Regions from separate parts of the Streptomyces sp. NPDC005402 genome, predicted to be linked through region 4. Evidence: riboswitches for the same ligand, from Rfam matches in the RefSeq annotation. Region 4 holds a riboswitch; each other region holds the start of a gene.
What was found. Region 4 has a riboswitch for cyclic di-AMP ahead of ABZT02_RS18510 (LysM peptidoglycan-binding domain-containing M23 family metallopeptidase). Riboswitches for the same ligand answer to the same signal wherever they lie in the genome.
Positions count from the first base shown of each region.

Region 1: another riboswitch for cyclic di-AMP. It lies ahead of ABZT02_RS15670 (transglycosylase family protein); the one in region 4 lies ahead of ABZT02_RS18510 (LysM peptidoglycan-binding domain-containing M23 family metallopeptidase).
Region 2: another riboswitch for cyclic di-AMP. It lies ahead of ABZT02_RS38620 (NlpC/P60 family protein); the one in region 4 lies ahead of ABZT02_RS18510 (LysM peptidoglycan-binding domain-containing M23 family metallopeptidase).
Region 3: another riboswitch for cyclic di-AMP. It lies ahead of ABZT02_RS38060 (M23 family metallopeptidase); the one in region 4 lies ahead of ABZT02_RS18510 (LysM peptidoglycan-binding domain-containing M23 family metallopeptidase).

Region 1 is NZ_JBEXFB010000007.1:113,748-115,935, reverse strand. It holds gene ABZT02_RS15675 (transglycosylase family protein) at 1-801, shown strand, start outside; cyclic di-AMP (ydaO/yuaA leader) riboswitch at 1,007-1,174, shown strand; gene ABZT02_RS15670 (transglycosylase family protein) at 1,178-1,873, shown strand; gene eno (phosphopyruvate hydratase) at 2,168-2,188, shown strand, end outside.
Region 2 is NZ_JBEXFB010000029.1:27,198-29,385, reverse strand. It holds gene ABZT02_RS38630 (ATP-dependent Clp protease proteolytic subunit) at 1-124, shown strand, start outside; gene ABZT02_RS38625 (hypothetical protein) at 132-437, shown strand; cyclic di-AMP (ydaO/yuaA leader) riboswitch at 784-995, shown strand; gene ABZT02_RS38620 (NlpC/P60 family protein) at 999-1,472, shown strand; gene ABZT02_RS38615 (DUF6328 family protein) at 1,567-2,169, shown strand.
Region 3 is NZ_JBEXFB010000028.1:22,177-24,364, reverse strand. It holds gene ABZT02_RS38070 (hypothetical protein) at 1-39, opposite strand, end outside; tRNA gene ABZT02_RS38065 (tRNA-Met) at 158-231, shown strand; cyclic di-AMP (ydaO/yuaA leader) riboswitch at 588-745, shown strand; gene ABZT02_RS38060 (M23 family metallopeptidase) at 757-1,782, shown strand; gene ABZT02_RS38055 (aldo/keto reductase) at 1,958-2,188, shown strand, end outside.
Region 4 is NZ_JBEXFB010000008.1:307,761-309,948, reverse strand. It holds gene ABZT02_RS18515 (alpha-galactosidase) at 1-479, shown strand, start outside; cyclic di-AMP (ydaO/yuaA leader) riboswitch at 788-945, shown strand; gene ABZT02_RS18510 (LysM peptidoglycan-binding domain-containing M23 family metallopeptidase) at 950-1,888, shown strand; gene ABZT02_RS18505 (DUF6250 domain-containing protein) at 2,139-2,188, shown strand, end outside.

The DNA.
Region 1 (2,188 bases), on a different contig from region 4:
GGCAACGGCTACTACGGCGGCCTGCAGATGTCCCAGGAGAACTGGGAGAAGTACGGCGGCCTCGAATACGCCGAGACCGCGGACCTGGCCAGCCGCAGCCAGCAGATAGCCGTGGCCGAGAAGCTCCTCGACGACCAGGGCATCGCCGCGTGGCCGACCTGCGGTCTGCTCGGCGGTCTCAGCAAGGACTCGAGTTCGGCGGACGTCGACACGGGCGTCGGGAGCGGTACGCCCTCGGCCTCGGCTTCCGGCTCGTCCGCCACATCCGACTCGTCTGGTTCGTCCGGTTCCTCCAACTCCTCGGGCTCCGAGGAGTCTTCCGGTCTGCTCGACGCACTGGACGGTTCGTCCGCGACGCCCTCGCCGTCGGCCACTCCCTCCGGCGACGACGACGGTGCCGCCAAGTCGGACAAAAAGAACTCTTCGGAATCCAAGGACTCCGCCACGAAGGACGCGCGGCCTTCCGGCAGCTCGCCCGTGGTGAGCCCGGAAGAGGGCGAAGCGGACAAGTCGTGGCAGGAGGGTAGCTCTTCGGCCCTCGTGGACGTCGGCGCCCTGGGTTCCGGCAAGCATCGCGGCGGCAGCGCCGAGGAAAGTGCGACGAAGAGCACGGCCTCGCCCTCGGCCGGCCGGCACGCCGCCACCTACACCGTCCAGGAGGGCGACTCCCTCGTCTCCATCGCCGACTCCCTTGGCCTCGACGGCGGATGGCGTGCCCTCTATGCCGAGAACAAGGACCGTATCGGGGCCGACCCGAGCAACATCGTCGCCGGTCAGACGCTCGACACAGGGGCTGAATAGGGCCGAAAAGGCCTGAAAAGCAGCGGGAGTTCACGTCACACTTCGCACTGAATGTCCACTTTGGTGAAAGTGTGGGATGAGTCTCAGAAGCCCTGATCGTCTTTGAAATTCCGCCGATCGCGTGTCTACGGTCGTGACCGCTCGGCAACCCGAGCCCCGTCTGTCGCAACGCCGAATCCTGCCAGCGGCCGTACGGGAACAGTCGTCGCGTCAAGCGCCGTAGGCAGGAGCGGGGGACCCAAGGTAAGTGCCGGACCCAGCAGTTCACGCTGGACCGGCTTGGGGTTAAGTCGCGCACCGCGAGGTGTGCGACCGGGCAACTCAACCGGCCCGAACCCGACAGCTCACCTCGCAGGCGTCGGTGAGGGGATCCACCATGCTGTTTTCCGGCAAGGGCAAGCACCGCCGTCCGTCCAAGGCCACCCGCGCCGCCGCGCTCGCCGGTGTCACCGGTGTCGCCATCGCCGCCCCGCTGATGGCGGCCGGCAACGCCTCCGCCGCCACCGCCTCCGAGTGGGACACCGTCGCCCAGTGCGAGTCCGGCGGCAACTGGTCCATCAACACCGGTAACGGCTACTACGGCGGCCTGCAGTTCTCGGCCTCCACCTGGGCCGCGTACGGCGGCACGCAGTACGCCGCGCAGGCCAACCAGGCCAGCAAGTCGCAGCAGATCGCCGTCGCCGAGAAGGTCCTCGCCTCCCAGGGCAAGGGTGCCTGGCCGGTCTGCGGCACGGGCCTGTCCAGCGCCGGCTACAACGGCGGCAGCAGCTCGTCCTCCTCCAGCTCGAACTCCAGCTCCTCGAACTCGGGCACCAGCACCCGTTCGACCGACGAGCAGAGCGCCTCGCGTTCGACCGACCGTCCGGCCGCCAAGAAGACCGTCACCACCCCGACCGGCAAGAAGGTCAAGAAGGGCGACGGCGAGTACAAGGTCGTCAAGGGTGACACCCTCAGCTCGATCGCCGAGAAGCACAAGGTCAAGGGCGGCTGGCAGAAGCTGTTCAAGCTGAACAAGGACATCATCGACGATGCCGACTTCATCTTCCCGGGCCAGCAGCTGCACCTGAAGTAAGGCCCAGCTGAACCACAGGGCCCTCACAGCCGTGTCCTTCAGGATGAAGGCCTCGTGAGGGTCCCCCCCCGTCCCCACGGGCTCCCCGCTCCGGTGCGTGTTCCCCCGTACGCACCGGGGCGGGGTTTTTTCATGGGCCGCTGCGGGGGCGTCTTTGTTCAGTTCAGAAACAATTTACTCTCGGTTCTGTCCAGGGGGCGGTCCACACGGTGGCCGATCCCCCGGAGCCGGTTAGGCTCGGACTCGCAGAACCCACCGCGGTCCCGGCGGACCGTGTCACATCCCAAGAAGGAGATGCTCGTGCCGTCCATCGAC
Region 2 (2,188 bases), on a different contig from region 4:
GCAGGTGAGCGCGGACATCGAGCGGGACAGGATCCTGGACGCGCAGGGCGCCCTGGACTACGGCCTGGTGGACGCGATCGTCCCGAGCCGCAAGTCCTCGCACTCCGCTCCGGGCGCGAGGTGAGCCCTCGATGGTGCCGGACCTTCCACCGCTGCCCGCGCTCACACGCGCCGAGGGCGAGCTGATCGACCGTTATCTCGACGTGGTCGACCTGCTGGGCCGGATCAACCCGGCCCGGCGCGAGGACACCTACGGCGGACTGCGCGCGGCGCAGGCGCTGGTGAGCAGGGCGGCCGAGCTGCGGGACGCGCTCGTGCTGATGCACGGCCGGGGTGAGCGCGAACTGCACGCCGCGACGCTGGCGCGGGCCCTGCGGGTCCTGGACGGAGAGCGGCGTACGGCCAGGGTCACCGTGCCGCCCGAACCCGGCAATTGACGCATTGACGCGCCGGCTGTGACTCCGGACGTTCCACGGGTCTGACGGGGCGTCCGGAGCTCGGTTGAAACGGACCAAAAGACGTACCGCCGTTTGCAGGAGGCGCGAGTCCTTTTTCGCGCCCGTCCGGGTTGCGCAATGCGCGTGTTTCAGGTGGGGGATGAGGAGTTCCTGTGCTGGTCGAGGGGGCAGCGGACCCCTCGACGCCTCTTCGAACGCTCATGTGTCCACCCGAACGGGTGAGTGGTGAGTAACAACACAAATCCCCGGTTCCATTGGGTTTTTGGGACATCCGTGCGCCAAGATCCCTGACTGACGACAAGCCCCCGCCACAACGGCGGGGCGATCCGGGCGGACGCCGAGTCCTGCCGCCGCCCGGATGACCGGTCGACAGGAGTGGATCGGCAGGAGTGGAGGACCCAAGCACGACGGGTCGCCGGAACGGTCACGCCATGGCCGGGCCGAGCATCCCTTGGGGTGAAGCCGCGTCAGCGGCCGGGCAACTTCGCCAGCCCGAATCCGACAGGTCATCCTTCACAGGCGGCTGACGAAGGGTTGCGCATGACTGCGCTCAATCGTGTCCCGTCGCTGATGGTCCGGGCCGGTACGGCCTCGGCCTTCGCCATCGCCGCCGTGGGCGGCTCCGTCGTGGTGCCGGGCGTCGCAGCCGACGCCGCCGCCGCGACGCCGGCGACGAAGGCGCTCAAGGTAGCGGCCTCCAAGAAGGGCTCGCCGTACAAGTACGGCGCCACAGGACCCCGCCGCTTCGACTGCTCGGGGCTCACGCTGTACTCGTTCAAGAAGGCGGGCAAGAAGCTCCCGCGCACGGCGGCCCAGCAGTACAACAAGACCCGCCACATCGGCTCGGGCAGCCGCAAGGCCGGCGACCTGGTGTTCTTCCACTCGGGTTCGAACGTCTACCACGTCGGCATCTACGCCGGGAAGGGAAAGATCTGGCACGCCCCGAAGACCGGGGACGTGGTGAGGCTGCAGAAGATCTGGACGAAGAGCGTCTGGTACGGCCGGGTCAAGTGACGCCCCCGAGGGGGCGGCGGCGACCTGACCTCCCGCCGCCCCCTCGGGCTCCCGGGGGCGCGTGACACGCGCTCAGCTGGTTATCCGCGCCCGCATGGCCGACCACCGCCCCTGCACCGCCCGCTACGAGACCCCGCTGGAGCGCGCCGACCGCAACTTCGGCGAGCTGCTCCAGGAACTGCGCGTCACCCAGACCGGGGTGCAGATCCTCTTCGCCTTTCTGCTGGCCCTGGCCTTCACCCAGCGCTTCCCGTCCCTCGACACCTTCCAGCGCAGCACGTACGTCACCACGCTGCTGCTGGCGGTCGTCGCGGCGGCCCTGTTCACCGCACCGGCGGCCCTGCACCACTCGCTCTTCCAACGCGGCGCCAAGGCCCGCATCGCGCAGGTCTCCTCCCGGCTCGCCACGGTCGGCATGGGGGTTCTGGTGCTCGCGTTCACCGGCTCCGTACTGCTCGTCGTGGACGTGACCACAGGCCGGGCCGGCGGAGTGGCCGCGGGCGCGGCGACCCTGCTGGTGTGTCTGGGCCTGTGGGGCCTGCTCCCCCGACTGGTCCGGCGGGCGGGACTCGCCGAGGACCGCAAGGCGGCGCAGTCGCACTCCACCCCTCCGTCGGCGAGGCGCGAGGTGATCAGGCCGCGAGCAACGGCTCGGCCAGGAGCATCACCCCGAGAACCGTCAACACGCCTCCGGTGACCCCGGCTACGGCCCGAGC
Region 3 (2,188 bases), on a different contig from region 4:
CTTGCCGATCTCCACCGGTCGCTCGTCGGCTGCCGCCATGGGCCCCTCCTCGTTCGCGTGAGGGGCGCCACGCTACGCCGCCACGCGGGCAACCGGGCCCGAGAAACAACCCTGGCGCGAACCACCCCGCGGATGACGTATGCTGGTCACACAACGACGCGGGGTGGAGCAGCTCGGTAGCTCGCTGGGCTCATAACCCAGAGGTCGCAGGTTCAAATCCTGTCCCCGCTACTCAAGGCTCAGGGCCGGAATCCATTTAATGGACTCCGGCCCTGAGTGTTTCCCCCCGTCGGTCACTCGGCTCGCCTGCGCGCTCTGACCACCTCACCCCGGCGCACTGCTCGCCGTACGACGTCTTCGTGACGTGGGGTGATCGGATGACCGCCCTCCGCATAACAAATGACATACCGTCAATGCCTGTGTGACGCCTGAGGCAAGGTCAACTCGCCCGTTTTTAACCGTTCATGGGCCGTAAGTCCTGCGGGATTTCGTTAACGATCAAGCGGAACAGCTTGGAATCGGGCCCCCGGGTCTATTAACGTTCGATAACGCAGCGCGGTCGTCCCAGCCGTCACAAGAGACGGCTCCGTGCTCACGCGCCGAATTCCGCAAGGGAACCGGGGAACCACCAACTTGGGGTGAATCGCTCGTACTCCGCCGTGGCAGCACGGCGGGTATACGCGCGTAGGAGACCTTCCTGCTCCGAACCCGTCAGCTAACCCGGTAGGCGAGAAGGAAGGAAAGGAGCGCGCCCACGTGGCGTCCAACCCGCCTGCCCCCGAGGCGCCGTACGTACCCAGCGACACCCTCGTGTACGGCGGCTACCGTGCCGACGACGAGGCCCCGCTCGGCGAGTGGAACCCGACCGCGGACTCCCTCGCTCCTGTACGAGGCCGGCACCGCGTCGCCAAGCAGCGTGGCGGGGGATTCGCCCGTAGCTCCACCGTTCTGGGCGTCGGCGTCATAGCCGCCGTCAGCGCGGGCGGGATGGCCAGCGCGAACACCGGCAAGCCGCCGGTCTCCATCTCCATGCCGGACCTGCCCAACGTGGGCTCGCTCATCTCTGAGGACTCCGACACCGCCGCGGACGACACGAGCGCCTTCAGCAGCGTCGGCGCCACCACCACCGACACCGCCCAGGGGACGTCGGACGCCGGTGAGGCGCTGCGCTCGCGCATCCTGGCCCAGGCCGAGGTGCAGCAGGACCAGCTCGACACCAAGGCCGCCCAGGCCGTCGCGGCCGCCGCCCAGAAGGAGGCCGACGCGGCCGCCGCCAAGGCGGAGAAGGACGCTCAGGAGAAGGCCGCCGCCGCGAAGAAGAAGGCGGAGGAGGCGGCCGCGAAGAAGGCCGAGGCCGCGCGCCTGGCCGAGCTCGCCAAGCAGTACACGCTGCCGACCTCGTCGTACACCATCACCTCGACCTTCGGTCAGGCCGGTTCGCTGTGGTCCTCCGGCTACCACACGGGCCTCGACTTCGCCGCGCCCACGGGCACGCTCATCAAGGCGATCCACAGCGGCACCATCACCGAGGCCGGCTGGGCCGGTTCCTACGGCTACCGCACGATCCTCACCCTCGACGACGGCACCGAGCTGTGGTTCTGCCACCAGTCCTCGATCAGCGTCAGCGTCGGCCAGAAGGTCGGCACCGGTGACGTCATCGGCCGCGTGGGCGCCACGGGCAACGTGACCGGCGCGCACCTGCACCTGGAGGTCCACCCGGGCGGTTCGGCCGACGGGATCGACCCGATGGCGTGGCTGCACGGCAAGGGGCTCACCCCCTGAGGCCTCCCGCGAGGTCCTGAGCATTCCCGCGAAGTCCCGCGAACTCCGGCAGCCCTGACGACGTCCCCCCGACGTCAGGGCTGCCGGTGCTTCGGAGCAACTGATTCCGGTTGTTTGCGAGGACTTTGCGGCCGTAGCGGAAGACCGGCGTCCGGCGCGGGCGTTGACGTATGGCATGACTTCCCTTCGCAAGCTCGGCTCCTCCGACCTCGAGGTCTTCCCGCTCGCCCTCGGCGGCAACGTCTTCGGCTGGACCGCCGACGAGCCCACGTCCTTCGCCGTCCTCGACGCGTACACCGCGGCCGGCGGCAACTTCATCGACACGGCCGACTCGTACTCGGCATGGGTCGACGGGAACTCCGGCGGCGAGTCCGAGACGATCATCGGCAAGTGGGTGGCGGCCCGC
Region 4 (2,188 bases):
CCGCGCGCGTGATGGCCGCCTGGGTCACCGACAGTCCCAACATCCAGCTCAACGGCCGGGTGAGCTCGCTGCGGTTCCGGTTCGTGAGCGCGATGGCCGGGGTGCTCGGAGTCGGCGGTGACCTCTCGGAGTGGACCGAGGACGAACTCGCCGAGGCGGGTCGGTGGGTGGATCTCTACAAGAAGATCCGGCCCCTGGTGCAGCGCGGCGACCTCTACCGGCTGCGGCCTCCACAGGGCGGGCTGAGCGCGGTGCAGTACGTCCTCGGGGACGAGACCGTCGTCCTCGCCTGGCTTCAGGCGCAGAAGTACGGCGAGCCCGTCCCCTCGCTGCGGCTGCGGGGACTCGACCCGACGGCATCGTATGAATGCCCCGAAACGGGCGAAGTTCACCGAGGTGCCGTATTGCTGCATCACGGACTTCGTACCGGTTTGCGGGGAGACCTTGATGCGACGGTTATCCGACTGCGTCGCATCTAGGGCTTCTGTCCGAATTGATAGATTCCTTCCCACTCCTTCCGGGATGAGGGGGCCTGTGAATTCGTGACGTGAGGAGCGTCATATCGGTGACGGTGTGTCGCCCGTCATGTTCACGTAATTCGCAGGCCGGTCAAGGGGAATTGGATGGATGAAGGGCGTCCGATTCACGCAGGGTGACGGGTAATTCTCGTACGGGATCAAGAGAAACGCATATACAGGCAACCTCTCGCTTGTCCCTTTGCGTCTTGCTCGTTTACGTTCGCCACCGATCCGGTCGGACGCCCAATCCTGCCGCCGAACGGATTCCCCACACTCACTCACCCGTGCACGGCAGGAGCGGGGGACCCACAGGTATTTCCGCCTGTTCCGGTCTCCGGAACGGCTTGGGGTTTAGTCGCGTCTCGGCGCGGCCGGGCATCTCCAGCCCGCACCCGACAGCTCACCTCGCAGGCGCCGGAGAGGAATTCGTCATGCCCGCGAAGGGTAAGCACCGCCGCCCGAAGACCCAGCGCTTCGCCCGCTCGATCGCCGTCGCCGGCACCGGAGGAGCCGCGCTCGCGCTGCCGCTCATGGGGGCCACCGGCGCTCACGCCGCCACCCCTCAGTCCGTGTCGGAAAAGGCCGTTCAGTCGCTTCCGGTCACGCAGAAGGCAGCCGAGAAGTCCGCCGAAAAGACGGCTGCCAAGAAGGGCGCGAAAACCTCGACCGTGCGCACCTATTCGGTGCGGGTCGGCGACTATCTCTCGAAGATCGCCGACGAACAGAACGTCAGCGGTGGCTGGAAGAAGCTCTACGCCGACAATCGTGCGGCCATCGGCGACGACCCGTCATTGATCCACCCGGGCCTGAAGCTCTCGATCGGCAAGAAGGCCAAGGCGAGCACGGCGAAGACCGGGTCCTCCTCCTCGTCCTCGGCGAAGACCGAGAAGGCGGAGCCGAAGAAGTCGTCCTCGAACTCGACGGCCGCCACCCAGAGCTCCGACACGACCAGCAGCTCCAGCGGCTACACCCTCCCGGTCAGCGGCGCCACGATCGGCACCGGCTACCGCGTCGCGGGCAGCATGTGGTCCAGCGGCTACCACACCGGCGTCGACTTCGTCGTCCCTACCGGCACCTCGCTCAAGGCCGTGGCCGCGGGCACGGTCGTCTCCGCGGGCTGGGGCGGCGCCTACGGCAACCAGGTCGTCATCAAGCTGAACGACGGCTACTACGCGCAGTACGCCCACCTGTCCCAGCTCTCCGTCTCGGCCGGCCAGACCGTGAGCGAGGGTCAGCAGATCGGCCTCTCCGGCGCGACGGGCAATGTGACCGGCCCGCACCTGCACTTCGAGATCCGTACCACGCCGGACTACGGCTCCGACGTGGACCCGGTCGCCTACCTCCGCTCCAAGGGCGTCGCCGTCGGCTGACGACGCCCTCCTGTGCCACCGAAGGCCGGACCCCGATCCCCGGGTCCGGCCTTCGGTGTTTCCCCGCGCAGGGCATGAGATCGACTGTGCCTGTCCGCGCCGTCATGATCACTTCGTTGCGTTCTTGTGGCGGGCCTGCTCGGAGCGTCGACAGGTGAGCGAGGGGCGGGGCAGAGTGAACTCCGTAGCTGCGCAAGCGCTTTCTAAGGGCTTTTGGAGTTCACCCCCTTCACGGAAGGAACCGTCCGCCATGACGACCACGCGTAGAGCCTTCGGAGTCCTCGCCGCCGGCGCCGCCCT